DNA from 2 places in the Tolypothrix campylonemoides VB511288_2 genome. Region 2 is predicted to be linked to the other one. Evidence: riboswitches for the same ligand, from Rfam matches in the RefSeq annotation. Region 2 holds a riboswitch; the other holds the start of a gene.
The links. Region 2 has a riboswitch for cyclic di-AMP ahead of AB0756_RS28060 (hypothetical protein). Riboswitches for the same ligand answer to the same signal wherever they lie in the genome.
Positions count from the first base shown of each region.

Region 1: linked by a shared signal. The riboswitch ahead of AB0756_RS34100 (glycosyltransferase) and the one ahead of AB0756_RS28060 (hypothetical protein) in region 2 are both predicted to bind cyclic di-AMP.

Region 1 is NZ_JBFPMW010000016.1:2,368-11,990, forward strand. Features, by position in the region: gene AB0756_RS34090 (two-partner secretion domain-containing protein) at 1-1,449, shown strand, start outside; gene AB0756_RS34095 (hypothetical protein) at 1,589-1,846, opposite strand; gene AB0756_RS34100 (glycosyltransferase) at 2,004-3,287, opposite strand; cyclic di-AMP (ydaO/yuaA leader) riboswitch at 3,448-3,672, opposite strand; gene AB0756_RS34105 (glycoside hydrolase family 31 protein) at 4,133-6,583, opposite strand; gene AB0756_RS34110 (DUF2795 domain-containing protein) at 7,267-7,464, opposite strand; gene AB0756_RS34115 (response regulator) at 7,816-8,250, opposite strand; gene AB0756_RS34120 (nucleotidyltransferase domain-containing protein) at 8,483-9,100, shown strand; gene AB0756_RS34125 (GUN4 domain-containing protein) at 9,378-9,623, opposite strand, start outside.
Region 2 is NZ_JBFPMW010000011.1:132,894-142,516, reverse strand. Features, by position in the region: gene AB0756_RS28090 (sensor histidine kinase) at 34-1,161, opposite strand; gene AB0756_RS28085 (hypothetical protein) at 1,180-1,563, opposite strand; gene AB0756_RS28080 (GTP-binding protein) at 1,564-2,061, opposite strand; gene AB0756_RS28075 (OmpA family protein) at 2,072-3,775, opposite strand; gene AB0756_RS28070 (hypothetical protein) at 3,802-4,407, opposite strand; gene AB0756_RS28065 (ArsB/NhaD family transporter) at 4,682-6,019, opposite strand; gene AB0756_RS28060 (hypothetical protein) at 6,225-6,926, opposite strand; cyclic di-AMP (ydaO/yuaA leader) riboswitch at 7,076-7,270, opposite strand; gene AB0756_RS28055 (ABC transporter ATP-binding protein) at 7,351-8,190, opposite strand; gene AB0756_RS28050 (ABC transporter substrate-binding protein) at 8,251-9,623, opposite strand, start outside.

The sequences.
Region 1 (9,623 bases), on a different contig from region 2:
AGCTTTCTGAATGCTGGAACCACTCAAGGCAATTCTGGTTCCATCACAATCCAATCTAATGGTCCTGTGATTATCCAACGGAGTCTCGTTGGTAACAATGTTGGTTTGAGCGAGCGATCGGGTAATGTAGGTAACACCAAAATCAGTGGGAAATCTGTTTCCATAATTGATGGGTCACTCATAGAAGCTAGCTCGGAAAGGAGTGGTGGCAACTCTGGTAGTATTGATATCGATGCTGTAGAAACAGTCGAAATATCGGGCATCGATCCATTGCATGACCCTAACGTTGACAGTAGCGATTTTACCAAAATTTTTCCGTATACTGTTGTAACAGCAACTAGTAATTACGAATCAATCGGTCAGGCAGGTAATATTAATATTACAGCTCGTACATTACGGGTATCAAATGGGGCAAGTATAAGAGCACAAAGTCAAAACGCCCGTAACAGTGGGAATATTAATATTGATGCCAAGATTGTTGAACTCACAAGTGGCGGACAACTGCTAACTAATGCTGCAGGTAGTGGCAATGCTGGTAACATTAGCATAAAAAACAGCGATCGCATCCTGATTTCAGGGAGTAACTCTAACTACGATGCAGTCTTTGAGCAAATAAAACAAACTTATAACAACAGTTATCCTCAGATTGTACTGGGTGCTGGTGTTTCACCCACAGATGGTTACAAGTATATACTTGGTTACGCTGGTCCTAACAGTGGGATATTTGCCAGTACAGAATTAACTGATGGTGGCAACATTACATTAAATGTAGGGAAAGTTTTGCAACTACGCCATAACGGGCAAATCTCTGCCAAAGCCGGAGAAAGAGGCAAAGGAGGTAACATTACTATTAATGCATCTAATGGTTTTATTGTAGCTGTCTTAAAAGAAAATAGCGATATCATCGCCCAAGCCGTCGAAGGTAGTGGGGGTCGTATTACAATTAACGCTGCGGGTATTTATGGATTGGAAAATCGTACCCAGTTGTCATCGGATGATACCATCAGTGAAATTAACGCCAGCTCGGAGTTTGGCACAGACGGCTCCGTAGAACTGAACACTTTTGAATTTGAGCCAAATATTGATTCAGTTAACCTACCAACAGTACCTGTTGATACTCAAATATCCCAAAACTGCAATCATTCAAATCTGACTCAAAGTAAATTCACTATAACTGGACGTGGTGGCTTACCTCCCAATCCCAATGAAAATCTCACTTCTGATGCAGTATTGGTGAATTGGATAACGCCTGCATCTAGTGAAACAAACAACTCCAACTTACACGGTATGACTGTATCAAAAACTACTATACAACAGAGCGTTACAGAAGCAACTGGGTGGACAGTCAATCAAAAGGGAGAGATTTTTCTAACAGCTCGCCCAGCCTCAGTCACGTCTCACAGTCCTTGGTCAGCACCAATCCTTTGCAGTTCTGGAATTTCCAAATAAAAACTTACCTCACAGCGCATTCATCTATGCAAATTACAGTAGTTTTCACCTAAATGAACCACAGTAGTAAGGGCGCAAGACCGCCGCGCCCTTACTACTGTGGTTTATTTACCTTGAAAATGGCTGTAAAACTATGCTTTTATGCTTGCAATGCGACCTCACTTTCTACCGATTCTGAGGAAATACGAGTAGGAACTGCTTCTATCTCCACTCGCACCCATTCGGAGTAGACATCTTCCAAAAATCTGCTGCGATCGGGGCTTTCGTTAGCAATCTCTCTTACTTTGAGAGTCGTTACATAAACTCCTTGTACGACTTCATGACCGTACCCAACAACTTGACCAATTAGCCCGGTCACTTGATGGCGTGCATAGTCACCAATCTCTAACATTGTCATAACTCCTTGACTAGATAGACGGAACGGTTTGTTTTTTACGTTTGCTACAGAATATTGACAATTGGTTGAACGGGGATCGCTTGAGGCGGTGAAATGATTGCAACTTCCTTGATAGAGCGATGGAAGAATGCGAATTCAAGCCTTCGCCGACCGCTTGTCAAGCCACAACCTGAGGTTTTCTCTCTTGTTCTTGTGTGGTGACAACTTCTGGTAACAAATGAGTGTAAAGATGAGTTAATCTGGAGGCAACACTTTGCCAGCTGAAAGCAATTTCTACACGCTGTCTACCTGCTTCACCAAGGCGATCCCGCCATTCTGGATTGATTAGAATGCGGTCAATAGCTAAGGCAAAAGCATCTTCATCCTTGGGAGGAGCAAGCAATCCTGTTACCTCAGGTACTACTGTAAATCGCAAACCACCAACATCACTGGCAACAACTGGAGTTCGGCTCGCCATCGCTTCAATGGCAACCAAACCAAAAGGTTCGTAGTGACTGGGGACAACACACACATCAGCCGCTGCATAGTATAAAGGCAGAACAGCCTCATCTAGACGACCTGGAAAGGCTGTGTAATTCTCCAGTCCAAGTTCAGACACAATACCAGAGATGCGATCGCGCTCGATTCCATCACTATAACCGGGACGACTGCCACCTCCAATAATTAATTGTAGGTTAGCGACAGAGTGCAAACTTGACTTTGCAAAAGCTCTCACAAGTGTCTCAATACCCTTGCGTTTATCAAAGCGACCAACGTAGAGTACAACCTTTGCATCAGGAGCAATACCCAATGTTTGACGTGCTTGAGAGCGTTCAACCGAGCCAAATTTCTCAATATCGGTACCGCAAGGAATAACTTCTATGCGTCCAAGAGAAGAAACTAGCTTTCGCATATGTTCCTGTTCTTGGGGGCTAGTCGCAACAACTCGATCGACACACTCCAGACAATTTTTTTCTACAGCTAGTCTGATACTAGCTATTGCTGGTACGTCAGAAACAGTGCTGTATTTCACTGCTCCTAATGAATGGTATGTATGCACTTGAATCAATGGTTGCCGCTTTTTTAGTTCCATACCCACCCAAGAAGACAACCAATAGTGAGTGTGAACCAGAGAATACTGAAAACCTTGATTTTGCTGGAATGATTGAAACTCTGCGATAAATTCAGGTAGATAATCTAGCAGGCTATCCCGACCTATAAACTCTATCGGACCAGCTTTTAGCCGAATTGTTCGACAGTTAGTTCCATGTTGGATAATAGCTGCTTGCTCGGGACTGCTGAGGCGAGTGAACATATCCACCTGCCAACCTTTTTGAGCTAGTGCGTAACCTATCTGACGGACATACACGTTTTGTCCACCAGCCTCTTCTTGTCCTATTTCTGCAGCAGGATCTCCATCCACAGAAATCAAAGCGATACGATGCTTTTTTGTCAGTAGCATAGTTAAACTTCACCACATGGCAATCTTTCCTGCCTCAGATATCTGAGTGGAGGTAATATGACCCCTTACCCAAAGCTAAGGGCAGGTACAACGAAGCGCACAGATACCAGCCAAGGATACCGACGAGAACAAGGCATTACTTGTTAAGAATGCTGTTCGCTCAGTCTCCTCTCAATGCCGACGAAGTTAGCTGACGGGCTAGGACTGAGAGATGTCCCTCTTTAACAAGGATGAAATATAAAGTTTAAAGGATGATGTGAGAAAAAGGACCTCTTATTTATCCTTTATACTTAAGTCTCTATCCTTTTTAAAGATTAGCCCCAACGGTGGTTCCTCCGCTTCAAGTTTACCTACGGGAACACTGTGTCTAAGGCAAACCAAGAATTAGGCAGACCGAATCTATATTGTTAAGAATTTAACGCGTAACCTTCACATAAGTCAACCTTCTTCAAGGAAGACTTCTTTTAGCAACAAGCATTGCTACTCTCCATTACGTTTTACTGCGAGTTGTGTAATTCTGAACGTAACCGTTTAACAAAGCCAGCTTGGTCTAACAAGTTATGGATAAACAATTATGAAGTACGACCTCCATCCAACATATATCCTTCATCGAAATAAATTTCAAATGCTTAACATAAGTTATCATAATTATATGAATTTTCTTTAAAGAAAATTATATGCATTACTTTTTTATCTGAATATTTTGTTGCAAATATTAAATCAATTTTATGTCTAGCGAGAGATGACAAAATATCATTTTCTTTTTTTAATTTTTCGGCTAGTTGGGTGGGCAATGCCCACCGATATCGAATAGTTTGGGAGCATGAGGGCTCACGTCCCAATCCCTAGCCTTGGATGCGAACCTGATGGAAGCGATCGCTGACATCACCCCCCTCTAAGTTTGGGAACTCCAATATCTGTCCGGTGCAAGTCACCTCTTCTCCATCAACCCACACTTGTTGCAGTTTGATTCCATGTACGTGTAGGCTCATCGATTTATAGGGGAAAGGATATTTCCCTTCTTCTGTCCAAGTGATTTCCAGACCGTTCTCGGAACGTGTCATCCCAAACTTATCTACTCTTGATTCTCCATAGCCATCACCTGCATCAGTGTAGAGAACGGTTTCACGGCTGTCTTCTTCTACAGGAGGGTAAATATGGAGAATTAATTGCTTTTTCTCCTCCATTGGTAAAATACTTCCAGCCAAAACGAACAGGGGAATTTGTTCTAGCGGTGCTTCGATTGTGATTTGTTGGGAACCTTCTAAAGCTGTATCATCCCAAAAATTATACCAGAAACCTTTAGGTAAAATCACTTGTCGCGATCGCGCTCCTTCTTGTACGATCGGACAAACAAGTAACGCCTCACCCAACAAGAAAGCATCTTCCACAGACCAGAGTTCGGGTTCATCCGTTGCAGACCAGAAAAGAGGACGCACGGGAGGATAACCTTTTTGTGTTGCTTCCCAAGACAAGGTATAGAAATAGGGAAGCAATCGGTAACGGAGTTCTAAATATTGCCGAATGATACTTAAATAAGGTTCTCCATAAGTCCAAGGCGTGCGGTGTTCCACATTATTAGAAGAGTGGGTGCGGTAAAACGTAAAAAAGGTTGCCATTTGGAACCACCGCAAGTAAAGCTCAGCACTAGGATTTCCCTGAAAACCACCGATATCGGGACCGCTATAAGGAATGCCAGAAAGCCCCAAACCTACGACTGTTGCTATAGTTGTACGCAACGCAATCCAGGTACACTCTACATCACCCGTCCAAGTCCAAGCGTAGCGCTGAAGACCAGCCCAGCCCGCACGGGAAACAATAAAAGGGCGTTGCTGGGGATGGTATTGGCACAAACTTTCATATGCTGCTTTTGCCTGTAGTAACCCGTAGACATTGTGTGCTTCGCGATGATCCCCGCCCCTACCTTCCATATAATGTTGCGTTACTTTGGGAAGCGAGCGATCGCCCCAAGCAATAAAAGCAGCCGGTTCATTCATATCGTGCCAGAAACCGGCGACACCCACATCCAGCAGATACTGATATTGCCGACTCCACCATGCACGAACTTTGGGGTTAGTAAAATCTGGAAATACACACCACCCAGGCCAAACAGGTGCAACAACAAGTTTTCCGTTAGGGAGTTTGCAAAAGCCGTCCAGTATTTGACCTTCTAAAAATAAATTACTGTGACGGCTGTACTTAATACCGGGATTGAGAATAGCAATAAATTGCACCCCAAGTTCTTTGAGTTCTTGTGTAAAACTTCCTAATTTAGGAAAGCGATCGGGATCGATCGTAAAAGCTCTGTTGCCAACTTGACAATCGATATCCAAATGAATCGCACTTAAAGGCAAATTGCGTTCTTGAAATGCTCGGGCTTCTTCTCGGATTTTTTCTTCTGTACGGTATCCCCATTTAGATTGGTGATACCCCAAAGCCCACAAGGGAGGTAAAGCAGCACGCCCTGTTAACTCTGTGTAGCGTTCTAAAAGTTGAGCGGGTGTACCATAAGTAAAGTAGTAACGCAGCGATCCCCCTTCAAAATTAGCAACAGCAGTTTCCCCAAAGGTAAAATAAGCGTCAAAAGAATTTTCATAAAAGATGAGATAACTGCCAGAGGAATGCAAACTCAAATACACGGGAATACACAGATACATTGGATCTGAACCGGGACCATACATACCTGCAGCATCATAGTTCCACATCCGGTATGTTTTTGGTTGTTGCTTCTCATCTTTGGCAGCACGTAAGTTAAGAGAAGAAAATCGTTCCCCAAGACCGTATATTTGTTCTTCTTGTCGCAATTGTGCTTGATGCAACCATCCTTCATTTTTACAAGAAGGGGCAAATTCTTCACGTAATATTTGTCCTGAGGAATCACAAAACTTTAAACTACCATCTTCTTTGACAATAACTTTTAGCTTGGCACTAGAGATGGAGACACCGTTTTCTATTTCTTCTACGTGAGTTTTCACATCCTGCCAATCTTTGCGGGCAATGCCATAAGGAATAGGTGGTATACCAGGTTTCCAATCGACTCGAATTAACTCTTCAGTCAGAAAAGAAATTTGTAATTCTGCAAGTTCAAAATAGAAATTAGCACCTTTTTCTGTAAGTTCGGTATGAGTCAGTTTTCCAGGCTTATTAAAACCTTTTTCTGTAGAATACTTGAAAAATTTGCGTTCTATGTTATCTCTCAAGCGAGAATAAAGAAGTGCATGAGGCGTGTACTTGAAGTAAAAGAGAGAACCCCAAAAGAACTTTAGCTTTAGTTGAATTTCTTTAAGCCTATTCATAATATAATATGTGTAATTGGTTAGTTGTTAGATTATTGCGATCCTGCTAAAGTCTCAAGCACAAACCAGATAATAACTACTGGTGTAAGTTCCATAGATAAGGAATTTTGTCATTCTTCTTAGGTTCTGAATTAAAAATTTAAAGATAACAAGAATTCTTTGTCAGAAGTATCTACTTGAGGAGGGAAATGAAAATAAAAGGCTTAGGGTGTATAGCCGAGGCAGCGCTTTGCCGAGAGCAGTAAGTTGCGGGGTTTCCCCCCGTTTAGGCGACTGCTCTGAGTTCCCCCCGTTGTTCGCCTCTACGGTGGTGTACACATCTTTAGAGATCTCCCTAAAACTCCCAATAAATTGGGAGACTTGAACAATTTTCCCCCTTAAAAAGGGGGGCTAGGGGGGATCGAAACTGTCAAAAGGGATTTTAGGAGACTTGTGTGTAAACCGTAGGTTGTTCGCCTAGGTCTCCACTCCTGAGATAGCGCCTACCGTCGGTGAATTCTACTCTAAGGGCAATATAGTAAATTTGGGATGCTCCCAATAAAAACTTCAAAAGATTGATAGCCTTCTCAGTTCTTTCCTCTGCGATCTAGCGTCTGTTGCGGATTAAAAGTATTTTATTTAACAGCAGAAGCCAATAGTACGCAGAGGAAAAAGATAAGGGATGACTGCCTGATTTTATCAAGCTATGCCATCATGCCCATTGCTTGGCTCACATCCGTAGCTGTTTCGTATTGCTGATTTGGTAAATGCCTTAAAGCCCGAAGGACTCTTTCATCAACACCTTTCTCCTCAGCATAAAAAATTAAGTCTTTCTTACTGACCGGATATTGAACTTCATTCAAGTTTTTCTGTAGCTGTACGCGGTTTACTCTAAACATCATGACAACCTCCTACAAATGGACTGGGACTCACACTACTTTTTCCGATGGTGCAAAAAATGCTCTTGCACTCAGTTTATAAATTCACAATCTATTCTGAAGCGGTAAAAGACGATTGTGAAAATATCAACTGTTCATCAGACCAGCTTGGTGTTGAGCTTCACTCGTTAATTAAGGTACAAATTTTAGATAATATGAACTTCCTGCTATTGGAGGAAAAAAATCAAAATTTTGACTGAAAATTTTTCCTAACATCCACCTGAGGAGAGAAATTATTATTTGAATGTTTTGATGAAGTTCGATATGGCTGTCTTCCGTTAAGCTTCGCTTATCGCTTTCAGAATATACACTCGATTAGTGCGGATTCTGAGATAGTAACGACACAACTTCCCTTAAAATTTCTTCAAAACCCCGTACAGACATAGGCTTGACAAAATATAAGTTAATGCCAACGGCTGTAAAGCGATCCGCATTATCTGTATCCGTAGAACTGCTCATAACAACAATCGGTAAATCCTTAAAATCATTTTGTTCCCTAATCCACGTTACTAGCTCTAACCCTCCCATACGAGGCATTCTTGTATCTGTTAAAATAATGTTTGGAAATGGGTAAATCTCTCTATTTGCATAAGAACCTTCACCGAGCAAATAGCTCACAGCCTCGTTCCCGTTTGTCACGTTTTTTAGGATCATCTGTAAGTTGGTTCTTACAGCAGCACGTTGAATAAAAAGTAAATCATCAGGGCTATCCTCAACCACCAGAACAATAGGTAACTTGGTATCACTCATTTCTATAAGTGGAATAATCTAAAAAATTATACAAAATTCTAAAGTCATGAGGCTAACTGATTTCTACCCCGGTTATATAGCAATCCTATTTGAGATCTAAACAGAAGACAAGGAAGAGGTGTTTGTAAATCATTTAGGACAGCGATCGCTTATCGCAGAAGGCTTAAGCTTGGTCGATCGTGCTTCACATCAGTGGTAAGATTTACCAAGTTCCAACTACGTGAATCAAAAAATGGACGATCTTTTATCAAGACTTATTATAGATTTGCAGGAAAAATACAAGCCACATACCATCATTCTTTATGGTTCGCGTGCTAGAAAGGATTGTACTCCTTCAAGTGATATTGATGTTGTTTGCTTTGTAGATGGTGCTACACCAATTCAGGATGCGCGTGAGTTTGAAGGACTTTATCTTGATGCATGGGTATATGGTTCCGATGCAATGTCAGCCTCTAGTGATGAGTTATTACGGATTGCAGATGGCTATTGTCTCTACGATTCACAAGGGCATGGAGAAGCTTTTTTAAAACAGTTACAGCAGCGTATTGAGCAAGGTCCAAAGCCACTTTCTTCTTCTGAAAGACAGCACACAAAGCAGTGGGTGGACAAAATGCTGGAGCGAGCGAAGAGTTCAGACGTTGAGTCTTTATATCGGCGCTATTGGCTTGCTATTGATTTATTACAGATATACTTCGAGTTACGCGGACAATGGTATTTCGGACCAAAGAAAAGCTTAATATGGCTAAGAGAACATGATTCTACTGGTCATCATCTTTTTTCACAGGTTTACGAGCGCGGTATTAGATTTGACGATCTTGGTAAGTTGTCTGAATACGTTACAAATACTTAGAAAATAATTGTTGTTAACTCAACAAACACTGTTGACTGGGTATAGGTGAGAGCTTGTGAGTGCGATAAAGAAGCGATTACAGCGCTTACTGCCGTATCGTGTAGTGGCATCTTCGAGCATCGCACCTCCAGATAAAATTTAGTAGGAAAGGCATCAATTAAAGCATTTTGTAGTTTTCTTAATTGCTGACTTGATAGCTCCATATTTTATAATAAGAGTTAAGTACAGGATTCAGTCAATATTGAGATATAAGGATATTGAATCCAACCCATGACAACTACCAGTCTTTCTGAGAAAGGAGAAATACGTATGCATCTCTTCTATCCCACCAGAAACCCGCAACACCCCAACCCAAGCCACCGAGCCTGACAGCAGTAGCGGGTAAATGCCCAACCGGGGATGAAAGATGAAAGGTCAATTCATGCACTTGCAACCACTTCTGATGCACCCGCCATCCAACAAGATTGCCAAATGCTTCATAAATCTTATCATCAGGTTTTATCTTTCCACCTACATTTTGCCA
Region 2 (9,623 bases):
TGGTGCATCCTCTACTAATAACTAACCACTCACTTAAGCATAAACTGTCGGTTTTGGTAAGCGGAACCAAAAGCGGGAACCTCGATTAGAACGGGGTAAATAACCAATAGTTCCTCCCCAACGTTCTACTGTAATACGACAAAAATAAAGTCCAATTCCAATCCTTCCACGATTCGTGTTTCCTTGAGAAAATTTTTGGAACAAACTTTCGACATTTTCTGGTGGAACACCAAATCCTTCATCATCAACGATAAATAAAATATATTCTCTTTCCTGTTGCAAACTTACTGTTACTGTAGATGCTGGTGGGCTGTGTCGAAAAGCATTTTCTATTAAGTTTGTCAGTACCCTATCCAAACGTGATTTATCCCCAATGACTCTCCAGTCAATGGTTGTGTTGGTATTGACAGCTAATTCTAATTGCATTTCGTTGAGCACAAAAGAAGGGGTAAAGAGTTCTATCACTTCCCTTACACAAGCTAATGCGTCTGGTGCATTGGCAACATCAGATGTAAAAGATTCTAAAGACTTGATTTCAGCAGAGAAGGCATCTAATATCTGTCGAATCAGCATTTCTTGTTTTTGCGATTGCTTCTTACCAATTTCTAATCGTTCTTTTCCCTTGGGTGTTAAGTTTTCAAACTCTAAAAGAGCCAAACAGCAATTGATACCGCTTAATTGTCCTGCTATATCGTGGATCACGCAATGTATTAAAACTTCTTTTTTTTGAGTTTCTTTAAAAAGATGATGATACTCTAATTTATTTTCTCGAGCTTTTTGTATAATTGATTGCTTTTCTATAAATAAATCTTCTTTTAATTCTATTAAAAGAAATGGACGTTGCTCTACACATATTGCTAAAGCTTCAAAATGATATTCTTTTCCAGAAGCGTCTGCTTGATACCACAACCCTGATTTTAATATTTTATCGCCATTAATTTGCCATAGGTCTTCAGCATCAATTAAAAATGTTTCTAAAAAAGGAAACATATCTCGCAGGACTAATATATCTGTTTCTAAATTGATTTGTGGATGAAAAAATCCCCTTAACCAATCCGGTACAAAACCAATAATTTTAAAGTTATTCTGCTCTAAACGCTCTAATATTAAAGTTTTTAATGTAGCAAAAATTTTTTCTGTAATAGATGTAAATTCGCTCATATTAGCTACTCGTTTATATTAAAAATTTCTATGTATTAAGTTAGAATGATTAATTTGTTGTTGAATAATCCCTATATGCATCTCATCCCAGGTCGCATCTAATAGTAATACCCAATCTCCTTCTTTTGAAGGAAATAAATGGACATCTGCACAGATTCCAGAAGTTATTTTCACACAAGGAAAGAATAAGGGTACTCCTTCTAGCGGTAAAAGTCCTTCTAGAAAAAAAATTTGTTTTTCTGCTTTTTCACCTTGTTGCAAGTTTAGGAGTCCATAGGCAGATAATTGACCTCCCCAAGTTGATAGACAGCCATCTTGATTAACTAAAAGATAGGCTAGAGAACGTTCCTCTTTGAAAAAAGAGAGAAGATAATCAGTCACGCAAGTGGGAATATCAAACATTTATTCCTCCAAAATTTTGGAAGCAAGACTTTGAAAAACTTCTTCTATATTTAAACCAGTTTTAGCACTTGTTTTTATAACAACCAAACCTTGCTGGATGAGTTGTTCAACTTCATTATTTTCTATTTCCCATTCATCTGCTAAATCCCATTTATTTAAAACTAAAATACACGGAACTTTATCGATAGTTTCTTCTACTCTTTGTCTGAGATTTAAAGCTTTATCTAAGGTATGATGTCTGGTTCCATCTGCCACTAGTAAATAACCAGACGAACCTCTTAAATAAGACATTCTTACTCTTTGAAATTCGTCTTCTCCATAAAGATCCCAAAGAATCAGGTTTAACTCTTTTCCTTTTAAGTTAATTGTTTTTTTATCAATTTTGACGCCTACGGTTGTTTGATATTTTTCTGAAAAAATACTGTAAACATATCGAGAAACTAAACTGGTTTTACCTGTAGCAAAGGCACCGACCATACAAATCTTTTTCTGAAGCATAAAACACTTCCTATCTTACAGTACCAGATAAGAATATCCTAAAGGAAACTTTACGGCTATACTTTCCACCTTTTTCTCTCAATTCCATATTTGGGGGTTCGCGATCGCCAGCACCCATGGCATTAAAATAACTGGTATTGATTCCTCTAGCCGCTAGAGAATAGAGAATTGTACTAGCACGAGATTGTCTGAGTACTATGTTTCTTTGTTCGCTTCCAGTGCTATCCGTATAGCCTGTAATTTGAATGCTGAGTTTTTTCCCAAGATATTGAGCAATGCTAGAGACTTTTTTGATATCTGATACCAATTCTTGTATTTTTTTCTCTTCCCCTGATACCAACTCTGTCGTTCCTTCAATAAATAACAAGTTTTTTCTTTCAATTTGTTTTTTGTAAATTTCTAACTGAATAAGTTCATCCTCAATTAATTTTTGATCGTTATATTGAGACACTCCAGGAATATTTTTCCACACTTTTCGTGTCTCTAAAATCCATTGAAAAGGCGCAGAGCCAGTAGCGTTAAGAATTCCATTATCATCTACTTGAAATAATACAGTTGATGGTGAATTGAGTAGTTTTGCTGCTCTTTTTTCAATAAGTTTAGGTTCAAACGAAAGGTATCTTTCCCATCGAGTTATAACTTCCTTAGAAGAGAAATGGAATTGTTTCATCACCATATTAGGCTCTACAGCTAAAGAATCTCTCATCCCGGAAATAAAATACTTTCCAGCACGAGTTTCTGCTTTAATAATAACAATTCCAGGTTGAGAGTCCAAGTCTTCTATAAAAGCGTTCCAACGCATTTGGTTTCTAATAGCAAAAAAGCTATAAATTCCCAGACTTAGACCTAGAGTACCTAAGAATGCTAATGCATAAGGAAACTTCTTTTTACTCCGCTCTTTGTATTGAGATGTCAAACAAGCTTGGAGAAAAGGTATACTATCAGCAAATGGTTCTGTTTCTCCGTCAAAGGCAATCAATTCTCTATATAGCTTGTGATGAATTTTTTCTATTGCATCTTGAAAAACTAATCTTAATTCATGAGGAGTATTGCCTCTAATGATACCTGCTAGAACTGCTTGGGGTCCCTCTTCAATCCAAATTGTTAGTTCTCCATAGTATAAACTATAAAGAGTATCTTCTTTTTTTGTATTAAAAGAGTCTTTGACAAAATCCTGGATGGCTGTTAGCATTGCTGAGACCAAATCAGGGTCTTGAATCGTTACCTGTGGTGCGACAACATGTTGCAACAGCAATCCATTTTTTTTATGAATCAGGAAAACCTGTTCCACTCGATACACCAATGTCCGAAGCAGCACGATCTGGGCAAATGTTTTCCCAGTCACAAGTGCTTCTATTCTCCACTTTAAACTCTTTGGCGAGAAGCCAGATTCCAAAGTTTTATCTAAAGATTGAATCATCTCTTGGACAGCTGCGATCGCCGCTTTACGGGTAGCTGGTCCTACAATAGGAAAAATGGCAGTTGCAAGAACATCTTGATCTTTTTGAACAGAGGCTTGAATGGCTTGCTCTACGGTGGGAACCAGGGCGTCGCTGAGTTCTTTCTCCTCTGCTCGTTGTGTTGCTTCTGGTAGCAATCGACTGAGATCTTCTGCTGTGATCTCTGGGTTATCTAATCTTTCGTATATTTTCTCTAATTTTTGTGGTTCAACCCCAAAAAGTAAAGTACGAAGTTCATTTAATTCATTTGTCATTTGTCATTGGTTACAGAGCGCTAGTTTTAATGTTGAGAATTTAAGCGAATGGCTAGTTCTGAGAAAAGATTAGCTAGGGCGTTACGGTCAGTTTTCTCAATCCGGAGTTCTTGAGTTTCTCGTTGTAATAAAGCCGTAATTTCTTCATATTTTTGCCTGATATCATCTTGTAGGTTTTTGGATTGATTGAGAATTTGCTCGCGAATTTCACGGTGGTTATTATTAGTTTTTTCTTCTATTTGGTTAATTTTTTTATCTAAAGATGTAGTTAAATTTCTATTCTCTTCAGCCATTGATTTTAAAGCTTCACCACGTTCTCCCTGCTCGTTTTTGACACGTTCTGACAAAGATTCAATCTCATTTTTAATATAAATTTCTAGAGTGTCTAGACGTTTTTTTGTTTCTTCTCTAAGGTCAGCATATTCCTTCTCCAAACGCTCTTCCAAACGGGCAAATCTTTTTTCTACGTCCCGCATTTGATTGCCGAAAAGAATATCTCTGACCTTAGCCAAATTGTTACCTTCTGCAATCTCAGTGCCACCCAATAAAGATTTATTTATATTGTGGTTTAACCCAGATAGATCTGATTCCGTCCTATAATTGTTATTCTGTTCTGATTCAGAGGGATTCATAGATGACATCCTTTCATTAATCTGTGGCTGAGTTGACTCTTTGTTGTTTTAACATACTGAGCCCGTGCTAGGTATTTCCTTGGTACTTAGCTATGTGTCTACTCCGTAGCCTAACATCTTTGCATGAGTCGTGCTCTGCGTGGAATTAGTATTTTATAAAGAAAGTTAACAGGCTTAAAGAATTTTTGAGATTTATTATTTTTTTTAAATTTTTTTAGCTCGCTAAATTAAAAAAGAGCGTTAGATACGCTCTTTTGTCTGCTGATGCTGATTTTTACAGAAGAAAACGGAATAGCATATACAAGGCAGAAGCTGTAAGTTGTAACAACATCACTGGCAAACCGTAATGTAGAAAAGATTGGAATGATATGCGACGCCCGTGTTGTTCGGCAATTCCTGCAGCAACTATGTTGGCGGATGCGCCAACTAAAGTCCCATTTCCTCCCAAAGTCGCGCCAAACATCATTGCATAAAAAAGTGGCAGAACTTCAGGAGGAAATTGTCCCTGAAAATTTTGTGCTAAAACTTCAGTTGGTGCCAATCCGACATTAACAAGGTACTGTTTGAGTAATGGTACCATTGCGACAACAAGTGGAATATTGGGAACAACGCTAGAAAGCAACCCAATGAAAAAGACAAGACATAAAGAACCAACAAGAATGTTTTTTCCTAAAATAGCTGCTAAAACTCCAGATAAACTGTTGATAACACCAGTTTTTTCCAAGCCACCAATAAGTACAAAAATACTCATAAAGAATATTAAAGTACTCCAATCCACATCTCTTAATATATTATTGACTGTGTCAATTTTGCTTTGATGGGATAAAAGCATTGCTAAAGCAGCTCCTAACAAAGCGACAGCAGCTGGTGAAACAGGAACTGGTAAATATTCTCCCGCAATAAAAAAGATTAATACGAAAGCAACTATGAATCCGCCTATGATTAAAACTCGTGGATGGTTGATTTGAGGATGCGGTAGTTGTTCGAGGTTTTCTAGCTTGGTTTTCCAGATTTTACGAAAGAGGAAAGGTAAGATTGCTATTATAGTAATGATGGCGATCGCCCCTCCGAGACTCAAGCGCCACAAGTAATCTATAAAACTAATATTGATTGCATCACCAACAATAAATGTAGCCGGATCTCCAACGATAGTTAGCAATCCTGCACTATTTGCTACAAATACCATAAGCATAAGTAACGGTACAAAATTCACTCCAACTTCCTCTGCAATTGGTGGAATTAAAGGTGCTAATAACATAACTGTAGTAGCATTTGGCAAAACAGCACAAATAGGAGTCGTAATTCCTACAATTCCTAGCAATAGACGATTCCCCTTACCTTTTGCAAGGATAACTATTTGAGTTGCAAGATATTCAAAAATCTTAGTAGGTTCAAATGCTCTGACAAGTACCATGACTCCAAAGAACAAACCCAATGTTCCGTGGCTGTTACCGATATAACTAACAGCATCTCCTAAAGTCATGACATTAGTAAAAACCAATAACAACGCTCCTAATAACGCAGCAATTGTCAAATTTACCCACTCTGTCATGATTAAGATTATGACGCTTATAAATGTGAGAATACTAATAAGTGCTTGCCAGTTTTCCATTATTGGTTAATAGTTAGTCTTTGGTTATAGAATACTAGAATTATAAGCATATTCTCGAAGTTTTCAAAAGGCAACAATTGAAAGGTAAACCATTTTTTAATTGTTTTAGTATATTTATGTTCGTAATGCACTCCTAAAGAATTAGAAACCCGACTTCTAAAAAAAAGTCGGGTTTCTAAATGTGGTAATTACAAAATTTTCGCCTCTAAATGTATTTATTTTGAATTGAATTTGGAATCCCTAATACCGAACACGGGAATTGAGAACCAAGATTTTGTACGATTGGATGACGGATTGAGTTACAGCCAAGGAATAAGATATCAGCTGATTCTGAAACAACAACTTTTTTAAGTTCTGTTGCAACACAACCAAACCGTAAATGAGCTTTGAAAGAACTTTTCCATTCAGCCGCCAAACTGCTGGCTTGTCTCAAAATACGTTCTGCTTGCGCGAATCTATCTACAGATTTTTCTTCCTGTATTGGGTGTGTTGAGTTATTTTGCCATCTTGTTTGAGTTACAATCCCCGTATTCAATTCTTCTTCTTCGGAGTCTGTTAAAAAATGTTGTATTACTTGTCGATCGGATCTGCGACTGCTTCCCACGTCATCTGCTGGCAAAACTTCTGCACCACCAGACATTAAACGATCTTCCATGACATAGACAACTTGAACTGTTACTTGAGCTTTCGTAGCCAAACGTGTTTGGTGAGCTGTTAACAAAGCAATATCTAGCGCAGTATGACTGTTCGGAGAACTGTTATAGCCAACAATTAAATTTATTGATGTTGACGCTTGGATTTCTTCAGAAATAGACATTTTTGGTGTTGGAAGCAGTACCATTTGCTCAATCAAATCATCTCTTCCAATAGCATTTTGCAGACGCACTAATAATGGCTTAATATTCACAGTCTTCTTCTCTCAGCACGAAACTACTTAATAAGGAGAAGCGGGTTATCTAAAGGATAAAGTGTGAAGTTGAGCTAACTTAAGACAACTTTTCATCTTTTATCCTGTCTAAGGAATCCCCAATGGAAACTGTTATTACAGCCAAATGTTGGGGTTCCTTCCATTGCCTACGGAGTTAGCTGACGGGCTAAGACTGGAAGGTGTCTCTCTTGAAATCGGAAGTATGAAGAATGAACTAAGAAAACGCAGTTTCTCATTTATCCTTTATCCTTTTACAAGATAAGCCCCAAAAATTGGTTCCTCCGCTTCAAATTTCGGAAATTTAAATTAGGCTACCCACTTTAACAGCGATCGACGACTAGTTCTCAGTTAACAATTATTTAGTTATTACTGGTTACTAGTCGCCGATCGCTGTTGCTGGTAATTACTCATCTTGAGTAAAGTACTTATCTAGGAAATTCAAGGCGTGATTGCGAAGTTCAAAATATTCTTTAGAGTTTCGCATTGCTCCGCGATCGCGTGGATGAGGAAAGGGTACTTCCAAGATTTCTCCAATCTTAGCAGAGGGTCCATTAGTCATGAGAACAATACGATCTGACATATAAATTGCCTCATCCACGTCATGAGTGACCATCATCACAGCCTGACGATGGTTTTCCCAAATATCCAATACTTGCCGCTGTAATTTCCCCCGAGTCAATGCATCTAATGCCCCGAACGGTTCATCCATCAACAACATTTTTGGACGAATAGCTAAGGCTCTTGCGATCCCCACACGCTGCTTCATTCCACCAGAAATTTCATCGGGGTATTTGTCAGCTGCCGCATTTAAGTTTACCATTGCCAAGTGTTCATTAACAATGCTGATTTTTTCAGATCTTGAGGCATCTTTGAGCACTTCATCCACCGCTAGTCGGATATTCTCCCGTACAGTCAACCAAGGTAGCAGGGAGTAGTGTTGAAACACCATCATGCGTTCAGCACCGGGTTTGCGAATTTCTTTGCCATCCAATCTTACGGAACCAGAGGTCGCTTTTTCTAAACCAGCAACAATCTTCAAAAGAGTGGACTTACCGCAACCAGAGTGACCGATGACAGAAATATACTCATCTTCACCTATGGTTAGATTGACATTATCCAGAACGACAAATTGCTCACCATCAGGTTTTGGATAGGATTTGGTGACACTGTCAATTTCCAGAAACGGAGTAGCGCCCATAGTGCGCGAATTGCTATCGTTTGTCAATGGAGTTGATTTTGTCATGGTAGCTTTAAGAGAGAGTAAAGATTTGTGGAGAGAGTTGTAAGCAATATCCCTATGGAGTTAGGACATATAAAACCGAGTAGGGGCGTTGGCTCTAATTTCAAAACTGTTGAGATAGCCTACAGGATCGCTGGGATCGAAACCTTTGTTGTCTATGAAAACTTCAGGGGACTCGACCTTGAAATCTTCTTTGGGCGACTTAATACCCATTTCTGCAGCAATTTCACGATATAAATCTGTTCTCCAACCTTGTGCAGCTAGTTTCTCTGCATCTTTGGGAAATTTCTTGATTTGACCCCAACGTGCTGCTTGAGTCATCATCCAAATACTTCTGGATCTCCATAAAAATGTAGAGTGTTCGTCAGGGCTTTTAGGAATGTTGTCAGGAATGTCGAAGAAAATTGTCGTATCAGCAGCTTTTATCGTGCGATCCTTACCATCAAACCCACCATAGTTATAGTTGCCCAAAATAGCGGGACCAGTAAATTTAGTTGTTGGCGCACCTTTTTTTCTAGGTTTTGCACCAGTAAACGAACGATCTGTTATCAGTTCGGCAACTTCTTGACGGTTTTCAGGTTTGCTGCAATACTGACAAGCCTCAATCATCGCCTTGACCAGAGAGCGATAGGTTTTGGGATAATTGACGATAAATGATTCCATCACCCCCAAAAGTCTATCTGGATGTCCCAACCAGACTTCTTTGCCTTGAGCAAAGGTAAAACCTACACCTTCATTACCAGTAATTGCACGAGTATTCCAAGGTTCTGCCACCATATAGGCTTGCATTGCGCCAATACGCACGTTCGTCACCATTTGTGGTGGGGGAACAATAATGACCCGAAACTCTTTAAATGGATCGACTCCTGCAGCAGCTGATATATAGCGGATAAAGTACTCGTAAATGGCAGAACTAAGAACAACTGCCCAAACTTTACTTTCCGCTGGCTGTTTTTCAAAAAAATCTCGAAAATCCCGACCAAACTCTTCCAAAGCTCGATCGCCATATTGTGCTTTGTACTGATACCACGGGCGCAACCCAAAATCCCACATGGCTTTATTCATCGTCATGGCATTTCCATGACGGTGAATTGTCATGGCTGCACATAAAGGGGCGTGACGAGCACCTTCAGCGCCGATTCTGGCATTGGTTACAGCACCAGACACAACGGGTGAGGCATCAAGGCGACCAAAGATAATTCCATCACGAGATGTTGCCCAGCTTGCTTCTCGATTGAGTTTGACGTTCAACCCATATTTGCGGAAAAAACCTTTTTTCCAAGCAATAGCAAAGGGCGCACAATCGTTGACAGGGACATAACCAACAGTGAGATTCGGTTTTTCTAACGTTTTGGAATCAACAACAGGTTGAACGGCAGCAGCTTCTTCTGTTAGCCCTTTAGCACTGCGGTCTCCGGAGATAGCACATGAAGATA